One region of the Acidaminococcus sp. BV3L6 genome, then DNA from elsewhere that is predicted to be linked to it. Evidence: predicted binding sites of a transcription regulator. Region 1 holds the regulator's gene; the other holds the start of a gene.
What was found. The regulator HrcA, encoded in region 1, represses chaperone genes, less so after heat shock. The targets are predictions, from matches to a motif close to TGTTAGCACTCNNNTNANNNGAGTGCTAACA.

Region 1 (11,186 bases):
ACGCGGCCTGTTCCACGGCAGTGTTTGCAGGGATTGGTAACGATTTGACCCGTCCCATGACATCTCGAACAGGTACGGACATTAACAACCTGACCAAAAATGGAATTTTGCGTAACCCGGACTTCCCCCGTCCCGTGACAATCAGGACAGGTTTCAGGATGGCTGCCTTCGGCGGCTCCCGTTCCATGGCAGTGCTCACATTCCTCTTCGCGGTTCAGGCGGATTTTCTTTTCCGTCCCAAAGGCCGCTTCCTCAAAGGTAATTTCAAGGTCAGCCCGCAAATCCGCGCCTTGACGGGGACCGCGATCAGCCCGGCGGGAACGGGACGCGCCTGCGCCTGCACCGCCGAAGAACATGTTGAAGATATCATCCATGCCTTCGCCGCCAAAGCTACCGCTAAAACCGCCAAACCCACTGCCGAAGGGATTGCCCCCGGCACCAGGACCGCCATTTTGAAAAGCGGCATGACCATATTGATCATAGGCGGCCTTTTTCTGCGGGTCACTCAGAACCTGATAGGCCTCGTTGACTTCCTTGAATTTATCGGCTGCTTCAGGATTATCCTTGTTGAGATCGGGGTGATACTTACGAGCCAGCTTGCGATATGCTTTTTTTAATTCCTCAGGCGACGCACTTTTGTCGACGCCCAGGACCTCATAATAATCTTTTTTATCTGCCATCAGTATCTCCCTCTAGGAACGATTATTTTTTGTCGTCATCTACGACTTCGGCGTCTACGACGTCATCATCGTTCTTCTTATTGTCAGAGGAAGCCCCGGCGCCAGCACCGGCATCAGCACCGGCAGTGCCACCGTTCTGGCCATTTTGCTGGTTCTGTTTATAAAGTTCAGCAGACAGTTCATAGAGCGGTTTCTGGAGGGCTTCCGTATCCGCCTTGATCTTATCTACATCGTCACCCTTCATGGTTTCCTTCAAGGTATTGATGGCTTCCTGGACCTTCTTGATTTTGTCATCGTGACCCTTGCCTTCCATATCCTTGACGGTCTTTTCAGCCTGATAAATCAGTGTATCGGCCTGGTTCTTTGCATCAACAGATTCACGGCGTTTCTTGTCGGCAGCTTCGTTGGCCTGAGCTTCCTTCACCATCTTGTCAACTTCTTCCTTACTCAGGCTGCCGGAAGAGGTAATGGTGATCTTCTGTTCCTTGCCCGTGCCAAGGTCCTTGGCGCTTACGTTCACGATACCGTTGGCATCAATATCAAAGGCAACTTCGATTTGAGGCACGCCCCGCGGTGCAGCGGGGATACCGCTCAGTTCGAAACGGCCAAGGGTCTTGTTGTCGGCTGCCATTTCACGTTCGCCCTGGAGAACATGGATGTCAACGGAAGGCTGATTATCCGTAGCCGTCGAGAAGATCTGCTTCTTGGAGGTTGGGATGGTCGTGTTGCGGTCAATGATCCGGGTGAAGACACCGCCCATGGTTTCAATCCCAAGGGAAAGCGGCGTTACGTCAAGAAGCAGGACGTCCTTGACATCACCAGCCAGTACGCCGGCCTGAATGGCAGCACCGACAGCAACGCATTCATCAGGGTTGACGCCGTGAGCCGGTTCCTTACCGAGAACGCGTTTGATGGCTTCCTGGACAGCAGGGATACGGGAAGAACCGCCAACAAGGAGAATCTTATCAATATCATTGACGGTCATCTTGGCATCACTGAGGGCCGTATGAACACACTGGATAGTGCGGTCAACAAGGTCACTCGTCATGCTGTCAAATTTGGCACGAGTAAGATCCATGTCAAGATGCTGCGGGCCATTGGCACCAGCCGTAATGAACGGCAGGTTGATATTGGTTGTCATCATGCTGGACAGTTCAATCTTGGCTTTTTCAGCCGCTTCACGAATCCGCTGCATGGCCATCTTATCACCTGTCAGGTCAATGCCGTTTTGTTTCTTGAATTCATCGGTCATCCAATCCATGATGCGATGGTCGAAGTCATCGCCGCCCAGATGGGTATCACCGGTCGTGGATTTAACTTCGAAGACGCCATCACCCAGTTCCAAAATGGAAACATCGAAGGTCCCGCCGCCAAGGTCGTAAACGAGAACGGTCTTGTCATCGGACTTATCAATGCCATAAGCAAGGGCAGCCGCCGTCGGTTCGTTGATGATTCTCTTGACATCAAGACCAGCAATACGGCCGGCGTCCTTCGTAGCCTGACGCTGGGAGTCGTTGAAGTAAGCCGGTACAGTAATGACCGCTTCCGTGACTTTTTCGCCGAGATAACGTTCCGCGTCCCCCTTCATTTTTTCAAGGATCATAGCGGAAATCTGTTCTGGCGTATAGTCCTTGCCATCAATGGTCACGGTATACTTCGTGCCCATGTGACGTTTGATGGAGCTGATGGTCCGTTCCGGGTTGGAAACAGCCTGACGTTTTGCCAGCTGACCAACGAGGCGTTCCCCATTTTTTGTGAAACCGACAACGGACGGAGTAAGGCGGCCGCCTTCCTGGGTCGTAATAACAGTCGGTTCGCCGCCTTCCATCACGGCGACAACAGAGTTCGTAGTCCCTAAGTCAATACCAATGATCTTGCTCATTATAAATTCCTCCTCATGCAACTAACTTGCTGGTTCTCACTTCAGTTAATTATGGACAACCCTTACCTTGCTGTGACGGATGACATCATCACCAATCCGGTAACCTTTTTCAAGGACCATATCAATGCTGTCATCAGGCAGGTCGGGATTGCTGCCTTGCATAACGGCCTCATGGATCTGCGGATCGAAAGGCTTGCCTTCAGCAGGAATCTCTTCGATATGCAGGGTTTCAAGGGCCTTTTCAAACTGTTTGTGGATCATAGCCATGCCCTTTAAGATGGACTCGGCATCATGGTTTTTTTCCACACTGGCCTCGGCGCGTTCAAAATTATCGAGGACCTTCAGGAATTCCCGGACCACTGAAGCCGTTACGAAACGGCCTAAGCGTTCCCGTTCTTCCGTATTTCTCTTGCGGAAATTATCAAAGTCGGCCTGCAGACGAAGCAACCGATTGGAAAGCTCATCGATTTCCTCTTGCTGCTTGGAAATCGTTTGATCCTTGGGATCAGGCGTACCATCTGCCGGTTCTGCGTTTTTTTCCTCAGCCTCCGTGGCCTTTGCTGCTTCCGCTTTGTCAGCACTCATTTCGGCGGCTTGTTGTTTTGGATCTTTTGTCTCTTCGTTCACCGTACGTCCTCCCTATTTTTCATCAATTTTATTCATGACCACCTTCAGGTAGTGATGAAGATAATCCATCACAGAAATGACCTTGCGGTATTCCATACGGGTAGGTCCCAACACGGCAAGGGTCCCAACGACCTGGCCATTCAGGCGGTAGGTCGCTTGGATCATGCTGCAGTCCTGGATGCTGGAGAACTTATTCTCGCTGCCAATGGTGACCCTTAATCCCGAGTCACTGCTGGCCTTTAGCATATCCTTGAGCATCTGTTCTTCTTCAAGGACGCCCAAGAGTTCCCGCATCCGTTCCGTATCCTTGAATTCAGGCTGTCCCAGGAGTTGTTTGGTTCCTCCAAGGAACATCTTGTCCTCCTGCTGGCCGGCCTTGACCTTCTTGATACGGCTTACGATGGATGCATACAGCCGTTTGTCCCCGGCAAGCATTTCCCGTACCTTTGCTAGGAGCTCCTGCGAAATATCATTCAGTTTGCGTCCATTAAGGTACTGCGAAACACGCTGGGCAATCTGGTCCAGCTCACTTTCTTTTACTCCGCTGGGGATTTCCACCACGCCATGATCGACATTTCCCTCTTCCGTGACGATGCACAGGATAGCCTGACCCTTGTTGAGGGGCAGGAACTTCATGTAGGAGAACGTAGCCTCGCTGTCCTTGTTTGCAAGGACGACGGATACGTTCTTGCTCATGCGGGACAGGATCTTGGCCGTGGATTGGAAGATGTCGTCAATGGTATGCACCCGCTGCCTGAACCAATTGTTGATGAGCGCCATATCGCTCGATGATAGGGTCAGGGATCCTTCACCAGCAAGGGAATCCACATAGAGGCGGTACGCCGCCGCGGAAGGAATCCGTCCTGCCGATGTGTGGGGCTGCTCCAAGAATCCAAGGAGCTCCAGATCGGACATTTCGTTTCGAATGGTCGCCGGACTGATACCAAGATTATATTTCCGAGCGATTGTACGGGATCCTACAGGCTCGGCCGTCTCGATGTAATCATCAATGACGAGTTGAAGTATTTTCTTTTGTCGTTCGGTCAGCACTGTAATCATCTCTTTCCCTGATTATTAGCACTCGAAACTTTAGAGTGCTAACATCTAATGGTTAAGATACACCTCTTTAGTCAAAATGTCAATACTTTCCCGAAAAATAATTTACAAAAAGCAAAAGCCTCAAAAAAGAAGGCCCCATGCGGGAAAAAGCCTATGGAAAAGGGCCTCCGCTGGGGTATTGTCCTTGGTGTTGGCTGCTCGCGTTCCCTTCATGGTGTGAGGTGTCAGTCCGTTGTGATGAAGGCTTCGAAGGCAAGGTTCCCGTACTGCATGCCAAGGGGCGTGAGACAAAAATGACCATCCTCCCATTTGGCCCATCCCTTATGGATGAGGTTCTCTATCTGAGGCCCGTAATCAAGGGCAAAGGAGCGCCCAAAGCGGGCTTCATAATCCAGGAGGGAGAGGCCTCTTACGGTACGTAGGTTCATGAAGATCATTTCTTCCCGCTGGACGGCAGGTGACAGGCATTCTATCTCCGGTGCCTCTCCTCTTTCGTAGGCCGCAAGATAAGCCGGGTTGTTCTCCCGTGTCCTGCCGTCAAAGCGCGTCGCTCCGGCGCCAAAGGCAAGGTAGGGATTGTAGTGCCAATAGACAAGGTTGTGCCGCGACTTGTCACCTGCTTTGGCAAAATTGGAAATCTCGTAGCGCTCGTAGCCGCCCTTGACGAGGCGGTCCATGATGAGGTCATACATGTTACCCGTCTCATCGTCTGTGGGAAGGATCCAGCGCCCTTGTCGGAGATTATGGGAAAGGACGGTCCCCGGTTCAACGGAAAGCCCGTAGATGGAAATATGGCTGGGTCCCAGAGCCATGAGTTCCGTCAAGGATGCCTCGACGCTTGCAGCCGTCTGCGTCGGATATCCATAGATAAGGTCACAGGACAGACGTGTAAACCCCACCTTTTTGCTGAGAAGGATAATGTGCCGCGCCTCATCCGCTGTATGGGTACGGCCCATGAGGCGCAGTTCGCTGTCCTCTAGAGACTGGATGCCAAGGCTCAGGCGGTCCACCCCCAACGCTCGCAGTCCCCTAAGGTAGGCTTCATCGACAGTTCCCGGATTGGCTTCAAAGGTCACTTCCCGCGGCGAATGGAGATAGCCTTTTTCCTTCAGGGCATGGAAAATGGCGGCGAGTTCCTCCAAGGATAGCAGGCTGGGCGTACCGCCGCCAACATAGACTGTCGCGCCGCGGCTTACAGGAAGGGGGGCATCATAGCTCCTGATTTCCCTGATCAGAGCCTTGACGTAGCGGGCGCGTGCCGCCCCATCCTGCCCCTGGTAGCTTATAAAATCACAGTAACTGCACTTATGCTGGCAGAAAGGGATATGGAGATAAATGCCTTGATAGGCTTCCCATGGATGCATTTGGAAGACTCCTTTATGTGTGATGGGGTTATTGTAACATGGATGAGAAGGTAGAAGGGTATATTTTTATTCAAGAGCAAAATCGCTCCGCTTCTCCAAAATAACGTGTCGTCATCTCCTGCGCCCAGCTTATGAAAGAGGAAGGGGGTTACAATCCTCGTCCCATATGGGCTCATCTACTTTGTCGCCCACGATTTTACTTTTTCAACGTACACACGTCTTTTGAAGCCGCGTAATCAGAAAAAGGCTGCAAAGCGATGCTTTGCAGCCTTTCTTACGCTTACTTTTGCGTGATCAGGCGTTTCAGGTCGAGGAGTTCTTTTTCAAGACTATCAATTTTATTTGCCTGGATTTTCAGCATTTCATCTTGATGTTCAATCTTGGCGTTCTGGTCCATGATGGTCTGCTGCATGGCAAGCGGACTAGCCTTTGGCTTCCGGCCCTTTGTGCCAAAGCGGAAAGTGACACCGCCACTCATCATGGCATCGCCGTTGCCAAGGGTGCCGCCAAGGTTATACATGACATCTTCATTCGGACGGTAGAACAGGCCAAGGGCCGCTGCATTGGCCGCTTTATAGTGACCATAACCGAGAGCAAATTCAAATTTGCTGTCCGGATCCCATTCCAGGGGATGGAGCGCTGCCAGGGCGGCTGCGCCAGCGCCAGCACGGCTCACTTCGTGGGTCATGCGGCTATTGAGGCTCTCTACGCGGTGATCAACATAATCCACATTAGCTGCACTCGTCGGATCGCTTGGATCTGTGGCAATTCCGGTAATGGTCCTCGTGACACCATCTTTACCACGAACATCGATGGTCTTTGCCGTCCCAGTCTGATCGATATTGATGGTCACGCCATCGGTTTTCATAAGGGTATTTCCATCCACCTCTTTAAGAGCGTTATAGAGAGTGTCGCCGCTGATGAGCCGATGGTCACCGCTTTGGGATTCGCCCGTGCCAAGCTTCTTCTGCCAGCTTGTAACATCGGAATCCGTGAGATTTCCTGCATCGCGGTCGGCCTTCTTATCCATGTCCTCTTTCATGACATCTTTGATGGCACTGTCATCAACGTTAACGGCATAGGAAATGTTGCCATTTGTCTCCGTCTTCGTCGTTACGGTCGTGTTCTTCCCATTGACGACCTTCACCGCATCCTGGGCAAGGTTCTTGATTGTCGTCTTTCCTTCATCCGTAACGTTGGAAAGATCCGTCTTGGCATAATTGTTGTCCAGATTATCGGTGATGTTCTTGATGCTTGTAATATTGTCTGTGTTCCTCTTCACCTGGTCATCAAGGTTCTTCAGGTTCTCTCCTGCAGTTGCATCCTTCTTGACGTAGGTGCCGTCTTCGCTGACGCGGGTTTCATCCTTGATGGCTTTTGCCACCGTATCGCCCGTCACAAGACGGTTGTCACTTTCTTTCACCTCGCCCGTACCAATGGCCTTTCCCCAGCTTTCGGCATTCTTCTTCTGGTCTTCTTCGGAAGCGGCCGTTCCGTCGGCGTTCTTGAGGTTGCTGCCAATGTTCGAAGCATCGATGTTAGCTTTCTTGTCAAGATTTTTGTTTGTATCCTGCGAAGCCTTATTTAGGGCATCGTAGACTGTATCGCCCGTCACAAGACCGCTGTTCCCTTCTTCGACCTTGCCGTCACTGGCCACATCGACCTTGAAGGTTTTCACCCCATCCACCTCACGGGAGGAAACAGTCGTATAGGACCCATTTTCCATATCGATGGTGCCTTTGGCGAGGTTCTTGATGACCGTCTTACCGGCATCGGTGATGTTCGTCAAATTCGTTAGGTCCGTAATGTTCTTCGCATTAGTACCCACCTGTTTATCAAGGGCAAGGAGGTTGTCACCAGTGGTACTCGCCATCTTGACATAGGTGCCATCTTCCTTCGGACGCACTTCCGTATAGACCGTTCCGCCCGTTACAAGCTGGCCATTATTTTTATCAATGGTGCCCGTACCAACGGCGCTGCCCCAAGCGTTGAGGTTCTGCTGGATGGCATCATCCGAAGCAGCCGTCGAGCCATCGTCCCCTTTGAGGTTCTTGCCGACGTTCGACGCATCAATATCGGCCTTGTTACTGACCTTCGTATCCATGTCAGTATCGATGGCATTTTTGGCATCCTCAATGGCGTTATACACGGTATCACCGGAGACGAGGTTTGCGTCGTCTTTTGCGACCTTACCATCATTCTTTGCAGAGACAGTGTACGTAACGGAAGAACCGTCCGTCGCTTTTTCCATCTGCACTTCTACGCGGTCGCCGGCTTTTACTGTGACGGCCCCTACAGCAGCTTTCTTGATGACCGTTTGTCCGTCAGCTGTAATATTGGAAAGATCTTTCAGGTTCCTAATATCTGTCGCGTTGCTCGCAATGTTCGACGTATTGGTGGAGATGTTGTCGGCATTACTCTTCACCTGTCCATCAAGGGCCAAAAGGTTATCACCCGTCGTGCTTGCCGTCTTGACATAGGTCCCATCAGATGAAGGCCGCACTTCGCTATAGACCGTGCCGCCCGCCACAAGGTTCGCATCGCCGGAAGCAACAGCACCATCATTGTTGACGCTTATCTTGTAAGTGGCAGCCCCTGTCGTTTGGTCCGTTTCGCTTGCTACACTGATGCGATCGCCTGCCGAAACTTTTGTCAGCTGATCCATGGTTGCCGCATCGTGACCATCTTTACCGTATCCTACATTGACCAAGCGATTATAAAGGTTGCTGCTATAAGTCTGTTCCTTTACGGTTCCTCCCCCGTTCACTGTATACGATGTTTGATAATATTTATCACCTTTGTTATGTCCGACGGAAATGGTTCCTGCTTCCGTGGCCACGGCGCCTGCACCGATGGCAACCCCTTTTTCAACATTTGCTGACGCACCGATGCCAATTGCAACGGCATCTTTTGCCGTATCTGCGGTTGAAGCACCGCCAAGGGCAACAGAATATTGTCCTTGAGCAGCCCCTTTTTCTCCCCCTACCAAAACTGAATAGAGCCCACTTGCAGCATTAGACCAGCCGCCTAAAATGGCAGTCCCCGTTCCGGACACCGTATTGCTGGCCCCGCCATAAACAGAAGTCAGCGTACCTGCTGTCATATTATAGGTTCCGCCAAAAATGCCCGCCTGTCTTCCTCCAACGGTATTTTTTGTTCCCCCAATCAGAACGGACTGGTTAGCATTCCCTGAAGACTTGTTTACCGTTCCGCCAACAAATACAGTATCCGTTCCACTCGTCAGTTCGTGTTGATTCCCACCAATGATGATCCCGTTTGCCGCACCATTTTTATTATTTGAGCCTCCAATGATTGTGCTGTTGGTGCCGCTTGCTGTATTGGTATTTCCGCCCATAATAGACGCATTTTCCCCTGAAGCCGTATTGGTGGAACCACTTACAACAATGGAGTTTCTCCCTGAAGCTATATTATTGGCGCCGCCCGTAACAACAGAATAAACGCCAGAGGCCGTATTTCCCGATCCCCCTAAAACAACGGAATAATTTCCGCTGGCCGTATTGTATTGGCCGCCTAGGACCTGTCCGTATAGCGCAAGAGGTGCCGTTGCGGTTCCAATGCTGCCGCTATCAGTAACAAAGATTTGCCCTGCGTGGCCCCACCATGAATTGGTTGAATCAATGAAAGCATAGTATAGATCTCCCGTTGTTTGGGCAGTCGTACCGCCTGATGTCTTATAATCCATCGAGACCTGTTTTTCCGGCGTGATTTCCGCGGCGTACCCCACATTTCCCACAATCCTGCCTTGATTAAAAGGCAAAAGCGCGGTCACTCCCCATACGGTCATAGATGCCATGGTCAAGATAGCAATCTTTTTACGCAAGCTCATTGTCCCTCTCATCGATCTCCTCCTTGTTTTCCTTCAGTCCCCCATGGTATTTTTCTCTTTTATCCATTTTTTCTCTTTTCAAATTGTAAAATAGGCATAATGAATCGTTTCGTAAACTAAGTTTATTATTTACAGAATATTATGCATTTTAATGATAACTAATTATTTTAGTTTCTTTTTTATATCTATATTCTTATTCATGTCTGATCATTCTATAAGGAATTTTGTTATATGTCAATAATATTTTTTAAATAAAATAGATTCATAATATATATATTATTGGTAATCATGTTTAAAAATCGATTATATTCATAGAATACAACTTTCACTTTAAACGAATTACTCATTTAATTTATATATAAAAATCGGCCATTTTCTTACAAATTCGTAAGAAAATGGCCGATTGATTCAGAGACTTACTGAGTTAGGGAACGACCTGATTACTTTATGAACCCAACCTGCTTGCTGATTTCAGCATAGACCTGTTCCGCCGTTTTACGGTATTTCTTCTTATTTTCTTCAAAAAGGTTGTCCCCGTGAGTATCAATGGCGACAATCAAGGGCCCTAAGGTATCGACTTCACTGGTCCACAGGGTTTCCGGCATCCCCAAGTCTTCCCACTTACGGTCAATGATCTGCTTGAAATTGACAGCACTGACAACGGCGCAGCCAGCCGGAAAAACGCAGAAGATACAAGTATCTTCCTTGCAGGCTTCCTGGGTCCCCTCCCCCATGCCGCCTTTACCGACAATCAACTTGACGCCCGTTTCCTTGATGAAGGCCTTTTCAAATTTTTCCATTCGCATGGAAGTCGTCGGTCCAATGGAGACCATTTCGAAGCGATCCTTTTCGCCGGCAATGGGGCGGACAATCGGCCCGGCATGGAAGATGGCCCCGCCTTTGAGGTCAACGGGAAGTTCCCTTTTTTCCTCGATGAGGCGGCGATGGGCAACGTCACGACAGGTCGTAATGTGACCGGTCAGGTAGACAATGTCACCGATTTTGAGGTTCTTGATGTCTTCGTCCTTGATGGGCGTATGAAGGATAATCTTAGCCATTAAAATTCAGCTCCTTTGTGGGTAGTAACAGTATAATGCAGATCCTTATCAAAGATGATGTGACCGCGGCGATGGTTCCAGCAGCCAATGTTCACGGCAACACCGATGGCCGATGGATGGCGGGCTGTATTGACGATATTGACGCCCAGTACAGAGGCCGATCCTGTCATACCCTGCGGGCCTAGGCCAATCTTATTGATGCCTTCTTCCAAGAGCCGTTCCATCTTGGCTGCCCGTTCGTTCGGGTTATGGGACCCGACAGGACGCATGAGGGCCAGTTTTGAATTAAGGGCCGCTGTTTCAACGCTGGTTGCAACACCAACACCAACGAGGAAAGGAGGGCAGGCATTCGGGCCATAGCTGACCATTCTTTCAAGGACAAATTTCGTAACGCCTTCATACCCCTCCCCTGGCATCAGGACCATGGCATGACCTGGAAGGGTGCAGCCACCGCCTGCCATATAGGTATAGATTTCGCAGGAATCAGAGTTTGGTTCAATGGACCAAAATACGGAAGGGGTTCCTTTACCGACATTTTTCCCCGTATTGTATTCGTCAAAGGTTTCTACACTGTTATGACGGAGCGGGGTCGTAACCGTCGTGCGGATCACGGCTTCACGCAGCAGTGCTTCCAAGTCGTCAATGAGAGGGAACTTGGTTCCGCATTTT
Region 2 (11,186 bases), on a different contig from region 1:
GCCTGCGTTGGAACGGGCAACATTATCGGAATCTCTACGGCAATCTGCCTCGGCGGTCCTGGCGCCGTCTTCTGGATGACCGTCATGGCCCTTATTGGGGCCGCATCATCTTTTGTGGAGTGCACCTTGGCGCAGATCTATAAGCGGAAAAATTCCGATGGGACAAGCTATGGCGGACCGGCTTATTACATCGAAGATGCCCTCCACAACAAGACCCTTGCCACGGCTTTTGTTGTCTTTCTGCTTCTGACCTATTCTTTTGGTTTTAACCTTGTCTGCTCCTACAATGTACAGTCTACTTTCTCTGTCTACAGTTTCTATGATCCCAGCGTGACGCCCGCCATCATCGGGGCCATCCTTGCCATCTTGTGTGGGGCCTGTGTCATGGGTGGTGCCAAACGAATCGAAAAAGCGGCCAGTATCCTTGTGCCCTTCATGGGTGTGGCTTATGTCATTGTAACGGCCATCGTCCTTGTCATGAATCTTGGCATGATCCCCTATGTCATTTCCATGATCCTCGAAGACGCATTCAATTTCAAGGCTATCCTTAGCGGTGTAGCAGGCAGCTGCCTTGTCATGGGCATCAAACGCGGCCTGTATTCCAATGAATCAGGGGTCGGATCTGCACCAAACGCCGCCGCTTCAGCCATCGTATCCCATCCGGTCAAGCAGGGCCTCGTGCAGATGCTTACGGTCTATATCGATACGATCATCCTCTGCAATGCCACGGCCTTCATGTGCTTTGTTTCCGGTGTGGTCCCTACCAAGGAAGCCGCTGGTGCGGTTTGGGTACAAAACTCCCTTTTCAGCGAGCTGGGGCATTTTGGACCGCTCTTTATTACTGTGGCTATGTTGATTTTCTCCTTTACGACCCTCATCGGCAATATCTATTATTGTGAAAATGGACTTGCGTACCTGAATGGTAAGAAGATGCCGAGCCCGTCCTTCATGAGAGGATTCCACATCTATGCCATCCTTATTGTCTTTATTGGGGCCATCATTCCCATGACGGCAGCTTGGAGTCTTGCCGATATCACCATGGGCGGCATGACTCTCATCAATCTGCCGGCCTGTGTTGCCCTATCCGGCGTTGTCATCAAGGCCTACAAAGACTACGAAAAGCAAAAAGCACAGGGCCTTGATCCGGTCTTTAAAGCGGAATCCATCGGGATGGACCCCGAGGAACTTGATTTCTGGAAATAATTTCATTGAGAAAGGGGTTACACACTATGGCAGTTGACGTACAATCCATCTTGGAAATGGCTCTCGAAAAAGGACGCAACGTCCTTTATGAAGGTAAGGTGGCAAGCTACATCCCAGAACTTGCCAAGGCCGATTCGTCCAACCTTGGCGTCTGTCTCATGAAAAAAGATGGGACCATCTATAAGGCCGGGGATTACAACATTCCCTTCACCATGCAGAGCATTTCCAAGACTTTTTCCCTTATCTTGGCGCTTCAGACGGCGGGTTACGATAAAGTCTTCAGTAAAATTGGCATGGAGCCAACTGGTGATCGCTTTGACAGCATCCTGCAGCTGGAATTAAAGGATTGGCGTCCTTTTAATCCCATGATCAATGCGGGTGCCATCGTTACGGCAAGCTGTGTAGAAACGGAAGATCCCTTCGGCAGTTTCCTGGAACTTGTCCGTAAAGTCTGCAATAATCCTCGCATCAGTCTCAATGAAGAAGTCTATCAGTCTGAAAAACGAACGGGGACGCGGAATCGTTCCATTGCTTTTCTCCTAAAGAGCGACAATGTCCTTGATGGAGAACCGGAAGATATCCTCGATATTTACTTCCGCATGTGCTCTGTCATGGTAACGGCCAAGGATCTTGCCCGTTATGGTATGGTCCTTTCCAACCACGGCATCGATCCTGATACAGGTGAGCAGCTAATCGATCCCACCATTGTACGGATTGTGACGACCCTCATGATGCTCTGCGGCATGTATGATGAATCGGGCGAATATGCAGTTAAGGTCGGACTGCCTAGTAAAAGTGGTGTCGGCGGCGGCATCGTGGCCATTTCCCGTAAAGGGGTGGGCATTGGTACCTTTGGGCCGATGCTCAACAAAAAGGGAAACTCCGTCGGCGGTGAAAAGATTCTGCAGGTCCTTTCCCGGGAACTGGGGCTTCACGTTTTTGACCTGGCAACCTTCTGATGCTGAAAGGGCTCAGGACTTTCGAATAAAAAAGATGACCAGCTCCTTTGGGAACCGGTCATCTTTTTTATTCTTCCTCTTTGTCAGAACCGAATTGGCTGCCTCCGCTGGTGACCCATTTTTCAAGGTCAGAAAGCCGGAATTTCCACTGCTTTCCAATTTTGACTGCTGGAATGCCACGCTTTTCACGCAGCCAGGAACGAACCGTAACCACACTGACCCCTAGGTAATTTGCTGCCTGTTCAATAGAGACCCATTTATCCATGGGATCGACTTGATGCGTACTGTTTTCTTTGGGCATATGATTTCTCCCTCCCCATAAGTGCGTCTACTCTTCTGCCAGGCAAATCTTGGGCCTGACACGCTAAAATGGAACGATAGCTTCCAGGAGCTCCATCATCCCGGATGATAGCCATGATTTTTCTCATCAATAACGAAAGCTATCAAAGAATAGAGTCGTTTTTCATTCGCTATTATTATATACTGAAAGCCTAGTAAAAAACAATTATTATTTCGGAAAAAACTTGAACAAATAGTCTAAAAGGACACTTCTCGGGAAGCGGTTTTCTTTCCTGCCGACTCATGGTACAATGCGAAGAGAATCTTTTGGGAGGGCAACATGAGCTGTCACGCTTGGTGTACGATCAATCCGTTGATGAAGGCCTATCATGATCAGGAATGGGGCGTTCCGCTCCATGATGATCGGGCCCTTTTTGAATTCTTGATGCTTGAGGCCCTGCAGTGCGGACTGAGTTGGGATCTTATCCTCAAAAAACGGGAGGCCTTGAAAGAGGCATTTAGGGGGTTTGACCCTCTGACCATTGCCACTTTTGGGGAACGCGACGTGACCCGTATCATGGCCACGGACGGTGTCATCCATTCGGAACGCAAGATTCGTGCCGTCATCAAAAATGCCCGGGCCTATCTTGCCGTTGCCAAGGAATATGGCAGTTTTGACCGCTATCTTTGGGGGTATACAAAGGGAAAGACCCTCTTTTACAAAGGGCATGGGACAGGGACCCTCCCGACCGCCAATGGCCTATCCAGGGCTATCAGCCGGGACCTTAAGAAGCGGGGCTTTTCCTTTGTCGGACCTGTCACCATTTATTCCTATCTTGAAGCTGTCGGCGTCATCAACGATCATGATGAATCATGTCCTCGCTATCAAGCGCTCTTTAGCCTCAGCGATGCGGTCTGGGCCGATCCCTTTGAAGAAAGCTGACCTTTTTGGAAAGGACCACGATTATGAAAAAAACACATCAATATGGGGTGATGCTTGTTCTTGTTGGGGCAACGCTATGGGGAAGCAGCAGCAACAGTTTGGAATACCTCATGACTTATCAACATTTTTCCTGGGATACGGTCCTTGCAATCCGCATGGTTGTCACGGCCGCGGTCTTTCTTTTGATCAGCGGCCTGTGTGGGGAAAAGCTCCTGGAACCTGTCAAAAAGGATTTTTTGAGGCTCCTTCGCTTTACGGTCCTGGGTCTTTATACCATGCAGGTTCCTTTTACGATTGCCATCCATTACAGCAATGCAGCAACAGGAACGGTCCTGCAGTATCTCATGCCCGTTATCCTGCTGGGTTATTACCTTATTTTGGAACGACGGCGTCCTCGTCGGCGGGAAGCAGTGGCCGCTTTCCTTGCCATTGTCGGAACCTTCCTCATTGCGACAAAAGGGGAGGGAGCAGCGCTTGCCATCTCTCGGGAAGCCCTTTTCTGGGGCATCCTGAGCGCCTTTGGTATGGCATTTTATACGGCTTTCGCCGCCGATCTCCTGCACCGCTATCCGACCTTTCTGATTATCGGCTGGGGGAGCCTGGGCAACGCCCTGCTCCTTATGGCCCTCAATCATCCAACCCTTGAAGGGACCCTGTGGACGGCAGGTACCCTTGCCGCCTTTGGTATCATCATTGTCCTGGGAACCCTCATTGCCTATACGGTGTACCTTGAAAGCACGAAATATATCCCCGCCTCGGAAACCGGTGCCCTTGCGGCTTTTGAACCGCTGTCCGCTTATGCGGTATCCATCCTCTTTATGGGAAACCGCGTGGGTTTTGTGGAAATGGCGGGTGCCCTGTGCATCATGGTCATGGTATGGATGCTTTCCAAAAAGGCTTGATCAGATGAATCATCATACGACTCATCATACGAACGTCCAAGCAAACTGTAACATTTGGAATAGTCGAATCTTCCTTGGTGGAGAACTTGCCTAACTAGTTGACAGGTCATTTTGTACCCCCTATAATCAATTCATATTTTAAGACTATGAATTGACTATAGGGGGTATTGTGATGAGTGAAGGAAAAGCGTATCATTTTGAAACACTGCAGCTCCATGTAGGGCAGGAACAGCCGGACCCATCGACCGGGGCCCGTGCCGTACCGATTTACATGAGTACATCCTACGTCTTTAAGGATTCTGCCCAAGCATCGGACCGTTTTGCCTTGAAGGATGCTGGTTTCATTTACAGCCGGCTGGGGGATCCAACAAGCGATGTCCTTGAAAAACGCCTTGCTGCACTGGAAGGCGGCGTGGGAGCACTTGTGACCGCAACGGGGGCGGCGGCCATCAGCTATACCATCCAGGCCCTTTGCCATAAGGATGACCACATTGTGGCCGCAACAACCATCTATGGCGGGACCTATAACCTTTTTGCCCATACCTTGCCTGACTTTGGCATTGAAACGACCTTTGTCGATCCGACAAAGGGTTCATCCGTTTTTGAAGGGGCCATCCGGGAAAATACGCAGCTCCTTTACATTGAGACCGTAGGCAATCCGAATGCCAACCTCATTGACATCGGCGCCGTGGCGGAGATTGCCCATAAACATGGAATCCCCCTTGTGGTGGATAATACCTTTGCTACGCCTTATCTCGTCCGCCCTTTTGAGTTTGGTGCCGACATCGTTGTCCACTCGGCGACAAAATTCATTGGCGGTCATGGTACGACCCTGGGCGGGGTTATTGTGGACAGCGGCAAATTTGATTGGGCTGCATCGGGTAAATTCCCTTGGCTTGTGGAGGCAAATCCCAGCTATCATGGTCTGAGCTTTACGCGTGATGTGGGAGCGGCTGCTTTTGTTACTTATGTTCGGGCTGTCATTCTCCGCGACTTGGGAGCTACCCTGTCTCCTTTTGCGGCTTTTATGCTCCTTCAGGGAACGGAGACCCTTTCCCTGCGTGTAGAGCGGCAAGTGGAAAATGCCCTTAAGGTTGTCGACTTCCTTGCCCATGATCCCCATGTAGCCAAGGTGAATCATCCTTCCCTTGACAATCATCCCGATCATGAACTCTATCGGAGATATTTCCCCCATGGCGGGATCAGCATCTTTACTTTTGAAATCAAGGGCGGTCCAGAAGCGGCCCGTACCTTCATCGATCATCTGAAGGTCTTCTCCCTTCTGGCAAATGTAGCAGATGTGAAGAGCCTTGTAATCCATCCGGCCTCAACAACCCATTCACAGATGACGGAAGAAGAACTCCTTAGTTCAGGGATTACGCCGTCAACAATCCGTCTTTCCATTGGGGCGGAACATATTGATGATATCTTGGAAGATCTCAAAACAGGCTTTGCTGCCTTAGACTAAGAGTTTCTTGTTCGTCGTACAAATCGCGCCGATTCTTCAGATTACGGTGCCTTCATTGCTTACTTCTTATTTTAGGGACGCAATCGAGGATGACGATTCGTACGACGATACGTTCCTGATTGGGGGATACCTTACGCCTGGGCGCTCCCCCTCCTAACCACGTGTCGTCACCTCCCGCACCCAGCTTATCAAAGCGGAAGATTTTTTCAATCTTCGGCCCATATGGCCCCATCTACTTTGTCGCCCGCGACCTCAATCTCCTCGACGTACCGGCCTCTGGCCGCAAGGAAACTCACGCGTCGCCGCTTTGTTTTTGGAGGCACCGCTTCGGAGAACCTTTGCGCAACAGCTCCCGCGTCGCTGCGCTATCAGATTGCTGACGTCTCAGGTCCGCCGTCGTCGCTGAGGCCGGGAGCTCCTCGTATCTGGACCCATCTGATCCGAATTTGTAAAAAGCAAATGGAAAAAGACCATAAGTGGAAAACTAACAACTGCTTCCTAAATGAATCATAGCTGGGGGAAGATTGCTGCTGTACAGCAGTTGCGTTGTCTTTGTAAATAGCAAAACCATAGGAAAAGAGACTGCGAAGAAATGAACCGCTCATTTTTTTACCGTCTCTTTTTTTCTTGTCTGGCACGGGGCCTATCCTTCGTGATACAATAGGCGCAGAAGGAAGCCGTTTTTTGCATCGGAGGTGTTATATATTATGAAAAATAAAATCAAACGAGGGTTCCTGCTCCTTGTGGGACTCATGGCATGCGCTCATGCTGTGCTTGCAGCGGACCATTTGGCCATTGTGACCCAAAAGGGCAGGGCAGGCGTCATTGACCTGCAGGGACGAGTGGTTCTGCCCTTGGAATATAAAAAAATCGAAGTGGAACAAGGAGAAACAGATGCTGTCATCCTTGTTGAAAAGGATGGAAAATACGGAATGTATGACCGACAGGGCAAGGTCATCATCGCTCCAACCTTTAAGAAGGTGGGACCCTTCAGCGATGGAATGCTTGCGGCCCGGGACCGGGAAGGATGGACATTTTATGACCGTCAGGGCAAGGCCCTTGCTTCCCATTATGATGAGGTGGGTCCTTTTTCCGAAGGCCTTGCGGCTGTGAAAACGGATGGAAAATGGGGCTATATCGATAAACAGGGAGCTTATATCCTTAAGCCCCAGTATAGGAAGGCCCAGCCTTTTAAAGAAGGGTATGCAGCCGTCAAGCTTCAAGACCGCTGGATGTATGTTAAAAAAGACGGAACCGCCCTTCTTGTTGGAAAGGCAAAGACTGTCAGTGACATGAGCCAGGGCGTGGGCATTATCGATGGCAGCTGGCTTATGGACACAACGGGTGCCCGCTACGCCAAATTGAAGGCCTATGACTATGTTGGCTCTTTTGATGAAGGTGGATTGGCCCGTGTTGGGGTGAGGCGCCGTCACCGCTCTGTCTTTGACTATGTTTCCATTGGCTGGGGCTGGGGCGGACACTGGGGTGTCGGCTTCCCGGGCTGGGGCTGGGGTCCCTTTGATTTTGGCTGGGGCTGGAGCGATGCAGGATACCATCATCATGGATGGGGCGGCGGCATTTCTATCATTCCAGGGGAAGTCATCCATCCGTCGAACCTTTATATGGGTGCCATCAATAAGCAGGGGCAGGAAGTCATTCCCGCAAATTACCGGGCCCTATCACCTTTCCGTGAAGGCCGCGCTTTGATTGTTGACCGTGAAGGCCGCTTTGGGATGATTGACCGCAGCGGAAAAGTGGTCATCCCAGCTTCCTATGATGAATTGGGACCCTTTGAAAAAGACCGTGCTCCCTTTGCCTATGATAAGCACTGGGGATTTATCGACGAAACCAACAAGATCGTCATTGAAAACCGCTTTACGAAGGTGACCCCTTTTGTCTCTGATGCTGCAGCCGTTCTTGAAGGCGGGAAGGCTGCCCTTATTGACCGCAGCGGTGCAAATCTTGTCGCGCCCCAGGAGGCGTACAGTGACGTAGGGACCTATGCCCAGGATCGCTTTCCAGTTATGGATAAGAAGAGCGGGAAATGGGGATATATGGACGGAAAAGGAAATCTTGTCATTCCTTCAATGTATGATGAAGCTGGAATTTTTGACTAAGCATTACAAAAAAATAGAAATTATGTTGACATAAATGTGATATTGTGCCATAATAGTGCACAGCCATTCAAATGAGCTCGGCAGCATGCGGATACCGGGGAAACAAGGGACCTCGGATTCGCTGGCGCCCTGCATCGTACGATATTTTTCCCGGAACGGATTGGTTCCGGGTTCTTTTTTTTCGAAAAAAGTCAAAAAGATTAAAATAATTAGCACTCAACTATTGACAGTGCTAAAAAAGCGTGCTATGATAATCCCAGAACGAAGGAAAGGAAGCCCCCCCAGAAGGAGCAGGGTTCCTTTCCACCGTTCCAAGAAATGAAAAGACCTGTGTGAAGGCCGTAATATTTGATTGGAGGAATGACTTATGTTACTGCCGAGCATTTTTAATGACAATGTGTTTGATGATTTTATGGATGGCTTTGATTCCTTTATGGACCGCAGCGCCCTTTATGGAAAACATGGTAAGAACCTCATGAAGACCGATGTCCGTGATGTGGGTGACCATTATGAACTCGATATGGATCTGCCGGGCTTCAAGAAGGATGAAATCCATGCAGAACTCGAAAATGGCTATCTGACCATTTCTGCCGAAAAGAGCCTTGATAAGGACGAAAAGGACAAGGCAGGCCATTATATCCGCCGCGAACGGAGCTTCGGCCGTTCGAGCCGTACTTTCTTCGTCGGTGACGGTGTGAAGGAAAGCGACATCAAGGCAAAATATGCTGACGGGATCCTGAAGCTGTCGATTCCCAAGAAGGAGTTGCCGCAGTCTGAAAACAAAAAAATGATTGCCATTGAAGGCTGATCAAGAACGCTGGGAATTTTTTCCCAGCGTTCTTTTATGCAAAAAAATCGTGGGACCGGAGTTCCGGTTCCACGATTTTTATTTACAGCATAATCTCACCTTGGAAGGCTTCTTCTTTTTGTGCCTCTTTTCTTGGGGTGGGTGCCTTGCTGGTCTTGATATTTTCAACAAAAAGCAGGAGACGGTTCGTGACATTGACATCGCTGACGCCGCTATCAAAATCCAGACTCAGGAGGTTCATTTCCGGATAAAGGGTCTTGACCTTTTTTTCAATGCCCTTGGCGATGATGTGGTTGGCAATGCAGCCAAAGGGTTGGAGACTGATGACATTGGGAATGCCTCTTTTGGCAAATCCAATAACTTCAGCCGGCAGCAGCCAGCCTTCTCCAAACTGGGCAGCCATGTTGATAATGCCCTTGCCGTCATTGGCCATCTCGTAGATGTCTTCAAAAGGAGTGAAATAGGGGAAAGCACGGCCAATCTTGTTGACTTTATCGATGATCTTGACAATTTGGAGATAGATAAAATCCACCAGGAGATGGGGAATCCGGTCATGCTTGAGGTCAAACTTATCATTGGTCAGCCGATTGACGAAGGCCTGCATGAAAAAGGGCGTCATAAGGGGCGGCATCACCTCAATATGATGGTCCATGAGCCAGCCTGTGATATTCTTGTGGGCAAAGGCGTTGAACTTGAGGTAGATTTCTCCAACAATCCCGACTTGAGGCAGTTTTACATTGGGTTTGACGGCATCCGTAAATTCCTGGGCCGCTTCCTTGAGCAGTTTCAAAAGCCCCTTGGAATGGTTCTTTTCGATTTGCACCTTGGCGAGGTCGAGGTACTTGCTGCGCAGTTTTTCTGCCAATCCCTTCTTTTTTTCACGGACGACTGCAGCATTATAGAATTTTGACAGGCAGTCCGAGAAGAGGATGGTTGTAACCGTGATCTTAGCAATCTTCAGCCAGTTGATATGGAATCCAGGCTGATCGTTTTGGATACTGCTGCTCGTTGCAAGGGAAATGACAGGAACATCCTTGAACCCTGCAGAAACGAGGGCATGCTTGATCAGACCGAAATAGTTTGAAGCTCGGCACTGACCGCCCGTCTGGGTAATGGCAACGGCCGTCTTTTGAAGATCATATTTCCCTGATTTCAAAGCTTCCACGAAATCCCCCACAACAAGGGTTGCCGGATAGCAGACCTCGTTGTTGGCAAAGCGCAGGCCCATGTCGGCGGATAGCCCCGTGCTCTGGGGCAGGGTCTCTACGTGATAGCCCAAAACCTTCATGACAGACGGAATGAGCGGTGACAAGGTGGGGGTAAAGTATGGCGTCAGGATGGTGTAGTCCTTCATGCTCTTTTCAAAGCGCGGCGTGTCGATAAAAGGCTCGGCCCGACGTTTGCTGTCTTCATTGTAGCGAATGCTTTCCACAACGGACCGGACGCGGAGTTTCAGGGAGCCGATGTTCGATACATCATCAATCTTGAGGAGCGTCAGGGCTTTTCCATGGCGCTGCAAAAGACCGCGAATCTCATCTTGGAGGAAGGCGTCAGGTCCACAGCCAAAGCTTGTCATTTCCATGAAGTGGATGGTGTTGTCCTGACGGGCTACCCAGTCAGCGGATTTTAGGATGCGGTTGATATAGGCCCACTGCTTGATGAGGTACGTGTCGCTGATATCGATGGATTCGTTGCCTCGTACCAGGTCTTCGTTGATGACGTTGATGCCCATGGCGGCAATGGTGTCGCTGAGTTTATGTTGGACCAGGGGATCGGCATGGTAAGGCCGGCCTGCAAGGAGAATGGTGAGTTTTCCTTGTCGGCGGCTTTTTTCGAGAATCTCCTCGTTCTTTTCCTGGATCTTTCGGCGGTACTCTTCTTGGGCCTTGAGGGCGCTGGCAATGGCCTTATCGGCCGTGAAACGGTCAAAGCCAATATAGGAGAGGTATTTTCGGAGCTGCTTTTTGAGCAGCTTTTCGTCTTGGAAGTTGATGGGCGGAGCGTCGATGGGGATCTGTGTTTCCGTGACACTTTTGATGACGTCGGAGTACCCCGAAACAACTGGGCAGTTATAGCTGTTGATTTGCCGCTTATCATCCTGCTGTTCATAGATGACGTAGGGCATGAAGATCCGATTGACCCGCTTTTGGATGAGGTTCAGGATATGGCCATGGACAAGTTTGGCGGGAAAACAGATGTTGTCGCTCATCACGTCATGAAGCCCTGTCTCATAAAGGTGCAGGGTGGACGGGTCAGAAAGCTGGACCTTTAGGCCGCAGGACGTAAATAGGGCATGCCAGAAAGGATAGTCCTCATACATATTAAGGGTCCGCGGCAGCCCAATGGTGCGTTCCGCCTCCTCGTTGATGGGCCGGTTAAAGAGCAGATCGTACTTATAGGTGTAGATATTCTCACCAGGGGTCACATCATCGCCATTATTGGTAAAGTATTTTTCGCATTTGTTGCCCGAATAATAGATGGATCCATTATCGAATTGATACTTCTTG

Region 2: a site for HrcA is predicted at 8,079-8,109, ahead of HMPREF1246_RS08490 (Hsp20/alpha crystallin family protein). Genes of this name have one in related genera too.

The regions. Positions count from the first base shown of each region.
Region 1 is NZ_AWUR01000038.1:25,407-36,592, reverse strand. It holds gene dnaJ (molecular chaperone DnaJ) at 1-680, opposite strand, end outside; gene dnaK (molecular chaperone DnaK) at 703-2,562, opposite strand; gene grpE (nucleotide exchange factor GrpE) at 2,608-3,189, opposite strand; gene hrcA (heat-inducible transcriptional repressor HrcA) at 3,202-4,248, opposite strand; gene hemW (radical SAM family heme chaperone HemW) at 4,473-5,612, opposite strand; gene HMPREF1246_RS06925 (YadA-like family protein) at 5,893-9,459, opposite strand; gene ttdB (L(+)-tartrate dehydratase subunit beta) at 9,900-10,517, opposite strand; gene ttdA (L(+)-tartrate dehydratase subunit alpha) at 10,517-11,186, opposite strand, start outside.
Region 2 is NZ_AWUR01000047.1:35,102-46,287, reverse strand. It holds gene HMPREF1246_RS08530 (sodium:alanine symporter family protein) at 1-1,203, shown strand, start outside; gene glsA (glutaminase A) at 1,230-2,162, shown strand; gene HMPREF1246_RS08520 (helix-turn-helix domain-containing protein) at 2,230-2,463, opposite strand; gene HMPREF1246_RS08515 (DNA-3-methyladenine glycosylase I) at 2,782-3,384, shown strand; gene HMPREF1246_RS08510 (DMT family transporter) at 3,408-4,286, shown strand; gene HMPREF1246_RS08505 (O-acetylhomoserine aminocarboxypropyltransferase/cysteine synthase family protein) at 4,459-5,754, shown strand; gene HMPREF1246_RS08495 (WG repeat-containing protein) at 6,462-7,871, shown strand; gene HMPREF1246_RS08490 (Hsp20/alpha crystallin family protein) at 8,239-8,679, shown strand; gene HMPREF1246_RS08485 (acyl-CoA dehydratase activase-related protein) at 8,762-11,186, opposite strand, start outside.